2 regions of the Variovorax sp. YR752 genome follow, and region 1 is predicted to be linked to the other one. Evidence: riboswitches for the same ligand, from Rfam matches in the RefSeq annotation. Region 1 holds a riboswitch; the other holds the start of a gene.
What was found. A riboswitch is a leader RNA that binds a small molecule or an ion and turns the genes downstream of it on or off. The one in region 1 is predicted to bind thiamine pyrophosphate.
Positions count from the first base shown of each region.

Region 2: it holds a riboswitch for thiamine pyrophosphate, as region 1 does, so the genes downstream of both, AAG801_RS28105 (TonB-dependent siderophore receptor) here and thiC (phosphomethylpyrimidine synthase ThiC) in region 1, are expected to answer to the same signal.

Region 1 covers NZ_CALRZC010000056.1:79-7,704, reverse strand. Annotated here, with positions in the region: gene AAG801_RS15345 (glutamate carboxypeptidase) at 1-253, shown strand, start outside; gene AAG801_RS15340 (acyl-CoA dehydrogenase family protein) at 294-1,424, shown strand; gene AAG801_RS15335 (hypothetical protein) at 1,845-2,126, shown strand; gene AAG801_RS15330 (GIY-YIG nuclease family protein) at 2,251-2,886, shown strand; gene AAG801_RS15325 (YchJ family metal-binding protein) at 3,601-4,032, shown strand; TPP riboswitch at 4,060-4,165, shown strand; gene thiC (phosphomethylpyrimidine synthase ThiC) at 4,259-6,142, shown strand; gene AAG801_RS15315 (HAD family phosphatase) at 6,235-6,927, shown strand; gene AAG801_RS15310 (thioredoxin family protein) at 7,026-7,352, shown strand; partial or broken gene AAG801_RS15305 (helix-turn-helix transcriptional regulator) at 7,390-7,626, opposite strand, start outside.
Region 2 covers NZ_CALRZC010000154.1:4,561-12,186, reverse strand. Annotated here, with positions in the region: gene AAG801_RS28105 (TonB-dependent siderophore receptor) at 7-2,184, opposite strand; TPP riboswitch at 2,241-2,348, opposite strand; gene AAG801_RS28100 (NAD(P)/FAD-dependent oxidoreductase) at 2,441-3,541, opposite strand; gene fdxA (ferredoxin FdxA) at 3,576-3,899, opposite strand; gene cobA (uroporphyrinogen-III C-methyltransferase) at 3,954-4,730, opposite strand; gene AAG801_RS28085 (GTP-binding protein) at 4,733-6,019, opposite strand; gene cysD (sulfate adenylyltransferase subunit CysD) at 6,019-6,978, opposite strand; gene AAG801_RS28075 (phosphoadenylyl-sulfate reductase) at 6,975-7,626, opposite strand, start outside.

The DNA.
Region 1 (7,626 bases):
CGGCAAGAAGCTGGTCGACAAGGCCGTGGTCTTCTACAAGGAAGCCGGCGGCAGCGTGGGCGTCGAAGAGCGCACCGGCGGCGGCACCGACGCGGCCTACGCAGCGCTCTCGGGCAAGCCCGTGATCGAAAGCCTGGGCCTGCCCGGCTTCGGCTACCACAGCGACAAGGCCGAGTACGTCGACATCAGCGCCATTCCGCGCCGCCTGTACATGGCCGCGCGTCTGATCATGGACCTGGGCGCCGGCAAGTAAGCCTCGCACCCACCGACAACAAAGAACCGGAGACAACGCCATGCTGCTCAGCGCAGACCAGGAAGCCATCCGCGACGCCGTGCGCGATTTTTCGCAAGCCGAGTTGTGGCCCAACGCCCCCAAGTGGGACCGTGACCACAGCTTTCCGAAGGAAGTGCACCAGGGCCTGGCCGCGCTGGGCGCCTACGGCATCTGCGTGCCCGAAGAGCATGGCGGCGCAGGCCTCGACTACCTCACGCTCGCACTCGTGCTCGAGGAAATCGCAGCCGGCGACGGCGGCACCAGCACCGCCATCAGCGTCACCAACTGCCCCGTCAACGCCATCCTCATGCGCTACGGCAACGCGCAGCAGAAAAAGAAGTGGCTCGAGCCGCTGGCCCAAGGCCAGATGCTCGGTGCCTTCTGCCTCACCGAACCGCAGGCCGGCAGCGATGCCTCGAGCCTGCGCACCACCGCGCGCAAGGACGGCGACGGCTACGTGATCGACGGCGTCAAGCAGTTCATCACCAGCGGCAAGAACGGCCAGGTCGCCATCGTCATCGCGGTGACCGACAAGGGCGCGGGCAAGCGCGGCATGAGCGCGTTCATCGTGCCCACCGACGCGCCCGGTTACAACGTCGCGCGCGTCGAAGACAAGCTCGGCCAGCACAGCAGCGACACCGCGCAGATCAACTTCGACAGCTGCCGCATCCCCGCGGAAAACCTCATCGGCGCCGAAGGCGAGGGCTACAAGATCGCGCTCGGCGCGCTCGAGGGCGGGCGCATCGGCATCGCCGCGCAAAGCGTGGGCATGGCCCGCAGCGCGTTCGACGTGGCCGTGGCCTACGCCAAGGAACGCCAGGCCTTCGGCGGCGCCATCTTCGACCAGCAGGCCGTGGGCTTTCGCCTCGCCGATTGCGCCACGCAGATCGAAGCCGCACGCCAGCTCATCTGGCACGCCGCCAGCCTGCGCGACGCCGGCCGGCCCTGCCTGAAAGAAGCCGCCATGGCCAAGCTCTTCGCCAGCGAAATGGCCGAGCGCGTGTGCAGCGCCGCCATCCAGACGCTGGGCGGCTACGGCTACGTGAACGACTTTCCGCTGGAACGCATCTACCGCGACGTGCGCGTGTGCCAGATCTACGAAGGCACGTCGGACATCCAGAAGCTGCTGATTCAACGCGCGCTGGCGTGAGATCGTCTGATCAGGTGAACCAACGCCGCGGCCTGAGTGGGTGATGTTTCGGGTGGGGCGGTGCGTTCCAGTCGCTGACGCTTGACGGGCGTCTGAGAGACCGCGTACATTGCTTTTGCCTCGTGATGAGCGAGGCCGGGATTGGCGTCCCGCTGACATCCTGCGACGAAAGCCGCAGTTACCGCACGGGTCTGCGGCTTTTTCATTCGCGCTTCTTTTTAGGCGGCTCGAATGGGAGGGCTCGCGCCCTGCCGGTTTCCGCAAGGATGTCCCGGTACGCCAACCCGTTCGAGCTGCCGCCCCCGATTGGCGTCGGGTGCGTCGGTTGTTGCAAATCGACATCCTTGGAGGCCTATGGCCACTGCTTCAAATGCGGGTACCGACGCCGGTTGCCCTTGCGCGTCTCAACGACCCAATGCCTTGTTCAAGCCCTTCGAATGGGTGCAAGGCGAACGGCTTGCTCCTTCACTGCAAAGCCACGCTGCGTTCCTCAACGATGCGCGTGACGTGGTGCAGGGTGCGCAGACGTTGGTACAGCTGCTCGAATGGGATGAAGATCGGCGCGATGCCGCTTCTTCTGATGCGAACTCTGCGCCGATTTTCGATGCATGCCAGCGCAGTTCGCTGCAGCGGTTTCTTGCGGTATCGCTGGGGCTTCTGCATGCGCGGATTGAAGCGCAGTGCGATGCATTTGCCGAGTAGCGCTATTGGTTCGCGGCTAGCTCTTTCGATCTTGGAAGCAATGCGGTTGTGGCATTCTTCAGCAGATCGTCGGCGATCAAAACCACTAGGCTTCTCTCAGGTCGAACGGTAACTACTTGCACTTATGAACTCTGGATTTGTATACATCATGATCAATCCCGCGATGCGAGGATTGGTGAAGATTGGATTGACCGAACGCACGTCGAAGGCACGGGCGGGTGAGTTGCGAGGAACCGGAGTCCCCGACGATTTCATCGTGGTCTATGACGAGTTGGTGACGGATTGCAAATTCGTCGAAACGCGCCTGCACCAGCGATTCGATGACTACCGATGCCAACCCAACCGGGAGTTCTTTCGGATTCCCATACGCGAAGCAATACGCGGGCTAATGGAGGAGTCGGCGGGATTTATCGTCCCTCGCATAGGCGCTAACAGTGGCGTCGAAATTCTTCCTGACTTAAAGAAAAAGTACCCGAGCTACTTGAAGCCACACTTTCATTCAGTAAAGATCATGCACCGCGACGGTGTCGTCTATCTGGAGTCTGTTCGCTATCGTCATGTTGGGTCGCGAGACGAAGTGGTTGACCGGACTGATCTTGCGTTTGTCATCAACGGCGATTCCAGCATGTTTCCCGCTGAACGTAGCCCCGAAGATAACGCTCGGCTATTTGTCCATCAACTCGACGAATACTCGATGATTCATTGCACGGATCTTTTCACCCTTGATGCGTGCGAAGAGATCGCGCGCCGGCATGAGTGACGTTCGGAGGATTCTCGAAGGACCCCTTTGCCGCACTCTGCCGTCCTTGGTCAGAGGCCAGATGCGTCACTCGCCGGCTCGCTGGGCACTGATTCCGGTGCGTGAAAGACGCGACTTCCCTCCGATTGGCTTGAGGGGTACCAAGCATGAAATGCCATCAAGGCAGGGGCGTCTTTGCATGGCAGGCCAGTCAACTCCATCTGAGGAAACTTGCAAACCAAGTAGTCCCGGTCGTTGAGCCCATACGAACCATCCAGGCGGAGCTTTCGGAATTCATTCAGGTCGTTGAAATAAGGTCTGGAACTATCCAACACCTCGCGCCACCAGTGGACACGCCCATCTGTCTCGAATTGCAGGCATTCGCGATAGACCGCACAGAAGAAGACGCCACCCGCACCCAAGTCCGTCGACGCCATCGGGCCTGTGAAGTATGGCTTTCCAAGAGTCAATGGGATTGAGTTCATATGAGCATGTGCTGAGACGCAGAGGAAGAGGATGGGCGACTCCCGGTCGACTGTAGTCGCACGGTCTATCGATGCAAAACGCTTGAGCGCATCCTCCACCCCAGACTCACGCGAAGCACCAACGCATGGATACGTGCCCCGTTCAGGCGGGGCCACGCCAGCCCATGCCCCACGCGAAGCGGACATGCCCAGAGGCTCTCTACGGCCCCCTTCAGCCCCCGCCGCGCCAAGTGTTCCAATAGAGCCCTTCATGAGCGCCACCGACCCCACTCCCGGCCCCTGCCCCTGCGGCCGCACCGACCGTCGCGACAAGCCCATCGGCTACGCCCTGTGCTGTGGGCGCTACCTCGACGATTTCGAGAACACGCCCGCGCCCGACGCCGAATCGCTGATGCGTTCGCGTTACTCGGCCTTCGTGCTGGCCCGCGCCGACTACCTGCTCGCCACCTGGCATGCGTCGAAGCGGCCGGCTTCGGTCGAGTTCGAGCCGGGCGTCAAATGGCTGGGGCTGGACATCCGCTCGCGCTCGGTGCTCGACGCCGACCACGCCGAGGTCGAGTTCGTCGCCCGCCAGCGCAGCGCGACGGGCGTGGCTTTCCGCCTGCACGAGCGCAGCCGCTTCGTGCGCGAGAACGAGCGCTGGTTCTACGTCGACGGCGACTTGCACCAGCCCCCGGGTTGACGGCACCGGGCTTCGGCCCGCACAATCGGCCCCGCTCCGGGGTGCACACATGTGGTGTGCTGAGATGGCAAAGCTGCCGACCCGCGAACTTGATCCGGGTCATACCGGCGTAAGAAGAGCTGCACTCCCTGACTTCGGTCCGTCACTCCCTTTTCTGGTGGCGGGCCTCCCGAGGTCCACTGAGCGATTGCGGAGCACCCTTTCCCTCAACAAGGAGTGCCTCCCGATGAATGCCCCCGACAAATTCACCTCGCTGCTGTCGCTGACGCGCGAACCCTTTCCTGCGTCGCACAAGTGCGTCATTCCGGGCAGCCGGCCCGACCTGTTCGTGCCCGTGCGCGACGTGGCGCTGACCAACGGCGAAACCGTTTCCCTGTACGACACCTCGGGCCCCTACACCGACCCGAAGGTCGAGATCGACGTGCGCCGTGGCCTGCCCGACGTGCGCAGTGCCTGGGTCATCGAGCGCGGCGACACCGAAAGTTATGAAGGCCGCACGCACCACGCGCTGGACGACGGCGCCAAGAACGAAGACCGCGACGCGCAACGCCTGGCCGAGCTGCGCGCCGGTGCCTCGGCGCTGCAGCGCACGCCGCGTCGCGCCAAGTCGGGCGCCAACGTCACCCAAATGCATTACGCACGCCGCGGCATCGTCACAGCCGAGATGGAATACGTGGCCCTGCGCGAGAACGGCAAGCGCGAATGGATGGCCGAGTACCTGGCCAATGAAGAGCGCGCCAAGCGCGTGGCGGGCAACCCGATGGGCGCGAGCATTCCGCGCATCATCACGCCCGAGTTCGTGCGCGACGAAGTGGCCCGCGGCCGCGCGATCATTCCCGCGAACATCAACCACCCCGAGGTCGAGCCGATGGCCATCGGGCGCAACTTCAAGGTGAAGATCAACGCGAACATCGGCAACTCGGCCGTCACCTCGAGCATCGAGGAAGAGGTCGAAAAGCTGGTGTGGGCCATTCGCTGGGGCGCCGACAACGTGATGGACCTGTCGACCGGCAAGAACATCCACACCACGCGCGACTGGATCGTGCGCAACTCGCCGGTGCCCATCGGCACGGTGCCCATTTACCAGGCACTCGAAAAGGTGGGCGGCGTGGCCGAAGACCTCACCTGGGAAATCTACCGCGACACGCTCATCGAGCAGGCGGAGCAGGGCGTCGACTACTTCACCATCCACGCGGGCCTGCGCCTGCCGTTCATCCACCTCACGGCCGACCGCATGACGGGCATCGTGTCGCGCGGCGGCTCGATCATGGCCAAGTGGTGCATCGCGCACCACAAGGAGAGCTTCCTCTACACGCACTTCGAGGACATCTGCGACATCATGAAGGCCTACGACGTGAGCTTCTCGCTCGGCGACGGCCTGCGCCCCGGCTCGGGTGCCGATGCAAACGACGAGGCACAGTTTGCCGAGTTGCGCACGCTGGGCGAGCTCACGCAGATCGCCTGGAAGCACGACGTGCAGACCATGATCGAAGGCCCGGGCCACGTGCCGATGCACATGATCCAGGCCAACATGGACGAGCAGATCAAGCACTGCCACGAGGCGCCGTTCTACACGCTCGGCCCGCTGACCATCGACATCGCGCCGGGCTACGACCACATCTCCAGCGCCATCGGCGCCGCGATGATCGGCTGGGCCGGCACGGCAATGCTCTGCTACGTGACGCCCAAGGAGCACCTGGGCCTGCCCGACCGCGACGACGTGAAGCAGGGGATCATTGCCTACAAGATCGCCGCGCACGCGGCCGACGTGGCCAAGGGCCACCCGGGTGCGCGCTCGCGCGACGACGCGCTGAGCAAGGCACGCTTCGAGTTCCGCTGGCAAGACCAGTTCAACCTTGGCCTGGACCCCGACACCGCGCGCGAATTCCACGACGAGACGCTGCCCAAAGACTCGAGCAAGGTGGCGCACTTCTGCTCGATGTGCGGCCCGAAGTTCTGCTCGATGAAGATCACGCAGGAAGTGCGCGAGTACGCGGCCAAGAAGGGCGTGGCGGAGCGCGAGGCCATGGCCGAGGGCATGGAAGAGAAGTCGAAAGAATTCATGGCCGGCGGCGGCGAGATCTACATCCCGATCCGGCCTGTCGTCTGAAATGGCCTGAGAGGGCCCGATAGCCTGAGTCTCCCCGTGCGGAAAGGGGGCGTTGCTACCATGGGGCCAGACCCCTGAACTCCTGCCTCGCAATGACCCCTTTCCCCTTTTCCGCCGTTCTCTTCGATTGCGACGGCGTGCTCGTCGATTCCGAGCCCATCACCAACCGCGTGCTCGCCGACATGCTCGGCGAGCTCGGCTGGCAGCTCACGGCCGAGGAATCGATGAACATCTTCACCGGCAAGGCGGTGAAGGACGAGACGGCGCTCATCGAGGCCAAGACCGGCTTCAAGATCACCGACGACTGGCTGCGCGGCTTCCGCGCCCGTCGCAACGAGGCGCTCGACCGCGACCTCGTCGCCATTCCCCATGCACCCGCCGCCATCCGCGAGATTCACACGCGGCTCAAGGGCCGCATCGCCTGCGCCTCGGGCGCCGACCGCCACAAAGTCGAGCTGCAGCTGGCCAAGGTCGGCCTGCTCGACTGCTTTGAAGGCCGCATCTTCAGCGGCCACGAGATGCCGCGCTCCAAGCCGTATCCCGACGTGTACCTGGCCGCGGCGGAAGCGCTCGGTGTCGATCCGACGCGCTGTGCGGTGGTCGAAGACACGGTCACCGGCGCCACGGCCGGTGTGGCCGCGGGTGCCACGGTGTTCGGCTACAGCACCGGCGAGTCGGGCCACAGCGGACCGGGCGCGCTGCGCGCCGCGGGCGCCGTGGCCGTGTTCAGCGACATGACCGAGCTACCTGCATTGCTGGCCAGCTACGGCCTGCAGGCGGCCTGAGTTTCTGGTGCAATGACGCTCGTCGTCAGCGTGTGTCGCGCCCGCCGCGCACACGCATTCCTCTTCACGCTTTCTCACGTTTCGCAAGGACTTCGCCCATGACCTCCGAATACCAGACCGAGCAACCCGACCGCAGCGAGATCGACGCGCTCCAGGGCCCGGCCGTGGTGGAGTTCGGCACCAACTGGTGCGGCATCTGCAAGGCCGCGCAGCCGAACATTGCCGAGGCCTTTGCCAAGTACCCGAACGTGCGCCGCATCAAGGTGGAAGACGGCAGCGGCCGCCCGCTGGGCCGCTCGTTCAATGTGCGGCTGTGGCCCACGCTGGTGTTCATGCGCGACGGGCAACAGGTCGCGAAGCTGGTGCGTCCGGAAGACAGCCAGTCGATCGTCGATGCGCTGGCGTTGATCGATTCGCCGGCCTGAGTTTCGGCGTTCAGGGCGCGCGTCCTGAACAAGCGCTTTACAACCCCAGCTGCCGAAAATCCCGAGGCGCGTGCCCCGTCCATTGCAGGAACGCGCGCGAAAAACTCTTCTCGTTACGGAAGCCCACCGCCAGTGCCACCTGCTTGATCGGCCGCGTGGTCCGGCGCAGTTGCTCCACCGCGAGTTCGTGCCGCACCTCGTTCTTCAGCACCTGCAGCGAGGTGCCCTCTTCATGCAGCTGCCGGTGCAGCGTGCGCCCCGACACGTTCAACAG
Region 2 (7,626 bases), on a different contig from region 1:
AGCTCCCTACAGGTCGGCCTGGACCGACAGGCGGACGGTGCGTGGCGCCAGTGGGAACAAGTACGCATGTGCGAACTGGTAGGGCGACTCGCGCCAGGCGCGGCGGTCGGCGACGTTGTCGATGCCGGCGCGCCAGGTGACTGCACTGCCGCCCATGCGGGTGTCGTAGCGCGCACCGAGGTCGATGCGCGCCCAGCCGCCAATCCGCGCGCTGTTGTCCGGCAGCACCATGCGGCGGCTCTCGGTCGCAAGGCCGCCTTGCAGCGTCAGGCCGGGCAGCGCGGCCAGGTGGTGGTCGGCCTGCAATTTCAGCGTGCGGGCAGGCACATTGGTCGGCTGCTTGCCGTTGAGCCGCGAATCCGACGCGCTGTCGATCCGCGCGCGCAGCCATTGGGCGCCGGCGCGCAGGGTCCAGGCTGTGCTGCGCCACTCCCCTTGAGCCTCCACGCCGCGGTGGCGCTGCGTTCCGTCGCGCTGGAAGGTGCAGGTTCCCACCGTGCTGCAGGCGCCGATGTCGGCGAACCGCGGGCGCTCGATGTCGAAGGCGGCGAGTGTCCACTCGAGGGCGTCCGTGCGCCCCTTCAGGCCAAGTTCCGCCTGGCGACTGGTGAGTGTGAAAGCCTCTCCGGCGTTGGTGTAGCGGTCGCGGTTTGGTGCCACGGCGGACTCGACCCCGCGCCCCCAGCTGGCATAGACCAGTTGGTCCGCCGCGAAGGCGTGGCTGGCCGCGACGAAAGGGGTCGTGAACGACTGCTGGTAGTCCGTCTCGCGCCGGTCCTGCGGATCGGTGCGGAAGCTCTCGCGCTGCAGCCGCGTGTGGCGCACGCCGAGCCACAGTGTGTTGCGATCGCCGAAGGCAATGGCATCGCGCAGGCTCAGTTCGGTGGAGCGTTCGTCGCGGTTGGTGTTCTCGTCGTTGGGCGCGGGGTTGGCCGGCAGGTCGCGGATGCTGCCGTCGACGTTGCCCGTGCCGCTGAAAGCGAAGGTCTGCCGCCCGAAGCGATTCGTCACTCGGCTGTGCAGCACGCCGAGCGACAGCGCATGTTCGACCGTGCCACTGCGCAGCGTGCCCGACAGCGTCAGGTCGAGCGCATTGGTGCGGCGGCGCTCGTTGTCGCTGCGAAAGTCGTAGAGGTCGAAGTCGCCGTTGGGGCAGTAGCGGTCCGGGTAGTAGGTGCCGTCCGGCGCCGGCTGCGGGTCGAAGCAGCCGAACGGGAAGGCGATGCGGTCGTCGCTGGTCAGGCGCTGCGTTGCGGCATGGGCGACGAACTTCCAGCCCTGCGCCAGCTTCTGCTGCCAGCGCAGCGACGCCGTCGTGCCTTGCAGCACCACCGGCTGCGCCCAGGCCTGGTTGTTGAGGTTGATGCGCGGGTCGCCGGGTGAGGGCACCTCGTCGCCGAGCAGGCTGAAGCCCGGGACGCTGGGCTGCGAACGGCGGCTGCTCTCGATCTCGGCCTCGAGCAGCGTGTCGGGGCCAACGCGCCAATCGGTCGCCACGGCCAGCAGGTGGCGCTCGCCTTCGGCGTGCCGCACCCTTGGGTCCAGCTTCGCTGCCGCGACGTTGACCCGCACGCCCAACGCCTCCCCCGCACCGAAGCGCTGGCCGATGTCGGCCGCGCCGCTGACGCTGCCGGCCTCGCGCCATTCGAGCGAGGCGCGCCGCAGCGGCACGTCGGTCGGCCGCTTGACGACGAAGTTGACCAGGCCGCCGGGCGCACTGGTGCCGGCCTGCATCCCGCTGGTGCCCTTGAGCACCTCGATCTGCGCCTTGTTGTCCAGCGCGATCGAGGTCTCGGCGTTGATCGGGAGGCCGTCGCGCCGGTAGTTGAAGCGGTTGTCGAGGACGAAGCCGCGCACCGTCAGGTAGTCCCAGTAGCCCTCGGTGTTGTAGGCGTCGCTGATCGCGGCGTCGAACCCGTTCAGGTCGGACAGGCGCTGCGCACCGCGGTCGCGGGCGAGTTCGGTGTCGATCACCGTCGCCTGCAATGGTGTGCGCGACAAGGCAATGTCGCCCCAACCGCCGACGCCAGCAATCGGCATCGCGCGGCCCTGCACGACGACGGGGGCGAGCTGGGCTTCGGTGGGGGCCGTCTGCGCATGGGCAGCTGCAAAGGCGAGCGAGATCGACAGCGCGATCGGCGTTCGGGCGATGAAGTGACGAGTCTGACGGTGAAGGCGTGCCATCGTGTTTCCTTGGAGATCGATGGCAGGTCGGCGGGGCCGAGGCGGCCGCAGACCGCGGCGCGTCGACCATGCTTCCCTGCGCGAGGATTACCTCAATCAGGTTCGAAGGGACTCTCTCAGTCGGCTGTCTCTTGCGAAGACGGCCAACACCCCTAGCGGATGCGGCGCATGAGTCGTGCACCGCGCGGGAATTATCAGGCAGAAAAGAGAAGGGGCCGCGAATGCGGCCCCGCCGTTCGTCTCCTGCCGACAGGCGTCAGTCGAAGTTCGGCGTCTCCACACCCAGCACCTTGTGCAGCTTCGGGCTGGTGGTCGTGTACTGCAGGTGGATGCGCTTGTCCGGGAAGATGTAGGGCGCCGCCGCGAAGGCCGCCAGCGCGGCTTCGTGGAAGCCCGACAGGATCAGCTTCTTCTTGCCCGGGTAGGTGTTGACGTCGCCCACCGCGAAGATGCCCGGCGTGCTGGTTTCGAACTTCTCGGTGTCGACGACGATCTGCTTGCGCTCGATGTTCAGGCCCCACTCGGCGATGGGCCCCAGCTTCGGGCTCAGGCCGAAGAAGACCAGCAGCATGTCCAGCGGCACCACGCGGGTGACACCGTCGCCGCCGGTGATCTTCATGCCGGTCAGCTTGCCGTCGCGCTCCTCGATGCCGGTGGCCTGGCCGACGATGAACTGCATCTCGTAGGCCTCGCACAGCTCCTTCATCTTCGCCACGCTCGCCGGGGCGGCACGGAAGCCGTCGCGGCGGTGGATCAGGATGACGCTCTCGGCCTTGTTCGGCCCGTCCTGCACGAAGTTCAGCGTCCAGTCGAGCGCCGAGTCGCCGCCGCCGATGATGATCAGGTTCTTGCCGGCGAACTGCGCCGGGTTCTTGACGCGGTAGAAGACCTGCTTGTCGTCGTAGGCGTCCAGCCCGTCGACCTTCAGCGTGCGCGGCTGGAACGAGCCCACGCCGCCGGCGATGAAGATGGTCTTGGTCAGGAAGCGCGTGCCCTTGGAGGTCTCGACGTAGAAGCGCCCATCGTCCTGCTTCTGCACGATGGTGACCTCCTGGCCGAGGTGGAAGGTCGCGCCGAAGGGCTCGATCTGCTTGAGCAGGTTGTCGGTCAACTCCTTGCCCGTGCACACCGGCACCGCCGGAATGTCGTAGATCGGCTTGTCCGGATAGAGCTCGATGCACTGGCCGCCCGGGTAGGCGAGCGAGTCGATGATGTGCGCCTTGATCTCGAGCAGGCCGAGCTCGAAGACCTGGAACAGGCCCACCGGGCCGGCCCCGACGATCACCGCATCGGTCTCGATCGGGCCCTCGTGTGCACCGGCGGTGCGCGCCACTTCGTCGTTCAACTTCGGATCCATGGTGTGTGTGCAGCCGCGGCGGCCGCGGTTTGCCTTACTTGATCAGCTGGTCGAGCTTGCCGGTGCGGTCTTTCCACTCATCGGCGTCGGGCAGCGGGGTCTTGCGCTTGGTGATGCTCGGCCACTTCTTGGCCAGGTCGGCATTCAGCTTGATCATGTGCTGCTGATTGCCGGGCACATCCTCCTCGGGGACGATCGCGTTGACCGGGCACTCGGGGATGCAGACGGCGCAGTCGATGCACTCGTCGGGGTCGATGGTCAGGAAGTTCTGGCCCTCGCGGAAGCAGTCGACCGGGCAGACGTCCACGCAGTCGGTGTACTTGCAGCGGATGCAGGATTCGAGGACGACGTGGGTCATGTGCTTCGACTCTTCGGATGGATGGGGCGGCGCGACGCCGGCAAGCCCGCGATTTTAAGGTCTCAGGGTTTCCGCTTGTTCTTGACCGGCCTCAATGGACGGGGATTGCGTGGCGCATTGAGGTGCCGCCGCCACGGCTGCTACCGCTGCGGCCCCGGCGCCGATGGTCACCACGGTCGGTCGGCCGGCATGAAGCACCGTGGCCTGGCCGAGCGTCAGCACGCTGTGCTGGCTGGCCAGCGCATCCGGCCAGCCGGCGCGCGACACCACGCTGACGGGCGTGTCATCCGCCCAGCCGGCCTCGCGCAGGCGGCGCGCCAGCGCGGCGAGCTGCCTGCCGGCCATGTAGAAGACCTCGGTGTCGGCGGCATGGCCGCCGCGCAGGGCACCCTCACGCGTCATCGCCGTGGTCAGTGCCACGCTGCGGCCGTTGCCTCGGCGGGTGAGCGGAAGTTTCGTGTCGGCGGCAGCGGCCAGCGCGGCGGTCACGCCGGGGATCACCTCGCTGGCGATGCCGGCCTCGGCCAGCGCCTGCAGCTCCTCCTCGAGGCGGCCGAACACGCTCGGGTCGCCACCCTTGAGCCGAACCACCAGGGCGGCTTCACGCGCATGGCGAACAAGCAGCGCGTTGATCGTCGCCTGGCCGGTGCTGTCGGCAAAGCCGCGCTTGCCGACGTGGACCCACCTGGCGGTCGGTGCCAGGTCGCGCAACGCCGGGTCGGTCAATGCGTCGAACAGCACCACGTCGGCCTGCACCAGCACACGCGCGCCGCGCACGGTGATCAGGTCGGCCGCGCCGGGGCCGGCACCGATGAAGACGACGCGGCCCATGCTCACAGGGGCGCGCGCACCAGCAGCGCACCGCTGGTGCGGTTGCTCGCCGGGTCGACGACGATCAGCGCACCGCCGACGCGGTTGGTCTCGTAGCTCTCCACCGGCAGCGGCTGCTGGGTCTCGATCACCACGTGGCCGATCTCGTTGACGGCCAGTTCGTGGGCGTAGGTCTCTTCCAGCGTGTGAATGTCGAGCCGATGCTCGATCGCCGTGATGCGCGCCTGCACCCAGCGGTTGCCGTGGCGCACCCAGTACTTGCGACCGAGCACGGCGGGCTCGGTGTCCAGCCAGGCGAGTGTGGCACTGAAGCGCTGTGCCGCCTGGATGGTCTTCGGCGTGCCGATCCAGTCGCCGCGCGACACGTCGATCTGGCGGTCGAGCACGATGCCGGCCGACTGTCCGGCTTCGACCACGTCGACCACCTCGCCGGCCAGGCGCACCTCGGCGACCGTCGCCACTTCGCCGTTGGGGAACAGCTGCACCGCGTCGCCGGCCTTGACGCGGCCATGGGCGACACGACCCCACAGCGTGCGCGGCTGGTTGCCCGTGCCTTCGCCTTCGCGGGCGACGTACTGCACCGGCACGAGCAGGTCGCCGTCCTTGCGTTCCTGCGCAGTCGGCAGGCTCTCGAGCAGTTGCAGCAGCGAAGGGCCGTCATACCAGGGGGCGTCCAGCGGCTGGGTGACGTTGTCGCCACGCAGCGCCGACACCGGCACGATGCCGGCGACGCGGATGCCGGCTGCTTCCGCGAAGCCGAGCAGCGCGCCGTGCACGGCGGCGTAGGCCTGCGCCGGGTCGTCCACCGCGTCGAGCTTGTTGACCGCGAAGACAATGCTCGGCACGCGCAGCAGGTGCGCGAGCAGCGCATGGCGGCGCGTCTGCGGCAGCAACACCACCGGGCTCTTGGTGGTGTCGAGCTTGGTGATGTCGACCAGCACCACGGCGGCATCGCTGCCCGCGGCCGCGGTGACCATGTTGCGCGTGTACTGCTCGTGGCCCGGCGCGTCGGCGATGATGAACTTGCGCGCGCGGGTGGCGAAGTAGCGGTAGGCCACGTCGATGGTGATGCCCTGCTCACGCTCGGCCTCCAGGCCGTCGGTCAGCAGGCTCAGGTCGATCGGTGCGCCGGCGGCCCTCTTCTCCAGCGTGTCGAGCTGGTCGGCGAGGATGGCGCGGCTGTCGAACAGCAGCCGGCCGATCAGCGTGCTCTTGCCGTCGTCGACGCTGCCGGCGGTGAGGAATCTCAGCGCGCGGTGGTCTTTGACGGGAGTGGCGGCGACAGTCATCAGAAATACCCTTCCTTCTTGCGCCGCTCCATCGAGGCATCCGAGGTGCGGTCGTCCATGCGCGTGGCACCGCGCTCGCTGACGGTCACCTTCAGCGTCTCGGCGACGATGTCGGTGGCGCTGGCGGCCGGGCTCTCCACCGGGCAGGTGCAGGTCATGTCGCCGACGGTGCGAAAGCGCACCTGCGCGATCTCGATCGTCTCCCCGGCTTCCGGCGGCGTCACCTCGGTCAGCGGCACCAGCAGGCCGCGGCGGCGGATCACCTGGCGGTCGTGCGCGAAGTACAGGTTCGGCAGCGGGATGTTCTCGCGGGCGATGTACAGCCACACGTCGAGCTCGGTCCAGTTGCTGATCGGGAAGGCGCGCATGTGCTCGCCGGGGCGGATGCGCGTGTTGAACAGCGTCCACAGCTCGGGGCGCTGCTCCTTCGGCTGCCACTGGCCGAAGCTGTCGCGGTGGCTGAAGATGCGCTCCTTGGCGCGCGCCTTCTCCTCGTCGCGGCGGGCACCGCCCATCAGCACGTCGAAGCGGTTGTCCTCGATGGCTTCGAGCAGCGTCACCGTCTGGTGGCCGTTGCGCGACTCGAGCGGATGCGCCAGGCGCACCGTGCCGCGCTTCATCGAATCCTCCAGGTGACCGACCACCAGGCGTTCGCCCATCTCGGCAACGCGGCGGTCGCGAAACTCGATCACTTCCGGGAAGTTGTGGCCGGTGTCCACATGCAGCAGCGGGAAGGGCAGGCGGCCCTTGTAGGAACCGTCGGCCTGCCTGCTCTTGAAGGCCTTCTCGGCCAGGCGCAGCACCACGCAGGAGTCCTTGCCGCCGGAGAACAGCAGGGCAGGGCGCTCGAACGCGGCGACCGTCTCGCGCAGGATGAAGATGGCTTCTTCTTCCAGCCAGTCGAGGTGGGTGTGGTCGAGCTCGGGCAGCAGTTGCTCGACGGACAGCGGGGCGTTCATCGCGGGCCTCCAATCGTCGACACCTGGGCGGCCGGGGCGTCCTTCACATGCAGGCCGCATTCCTTGGCCTTCTCGTCTTCCCACCACCAGCGGCCGGCGCGGAAGGGCTCGCCGACGGCGATCGCGCGGGTGCAGGGCGCGCAGCCGATGCTGGGCATGAAGTCGTCGTGCAGCGGGTTGTAGGGCACGTCGTTGACGGCGATGTAGTGCCACACGTCGGCCCAGCTCCAGTCGGCCAGCGGGTTGAACTTGGTGCGGCCCTTGTCGTCTGCTTCGCTGAACGGCACGCCGCCACGGTTGTCCGACTGCTCGCGGCGCAGCCCGGTCACCCAGGCGCTGCTGCCGGCCAGCATGCGCGCCAGCGGCTCGAGCTTGCGGATCGCGCAGCAGGCCTTGCGCAGCTCGATGCGCTCGTACATCGCCCGCTCGCCGTTCGTCTTGACGAAATGGATCGCCGACTCCTGCACCGGCTTGAACACCTCGACCGCCAGGCCATAGCGCTTTTCGATGCGAGGGATCAGCGCCACCGTCTGTTCGTGCAACTGGCCGGTCTCCAGCGTGGCCAGCGCGATCGGCAGCGCGTGGCGGGCGATCAGGTCGGTGATCACCATGTCCTCGGCGCCGAGGCTGGTGGCCTGCACGATGCGG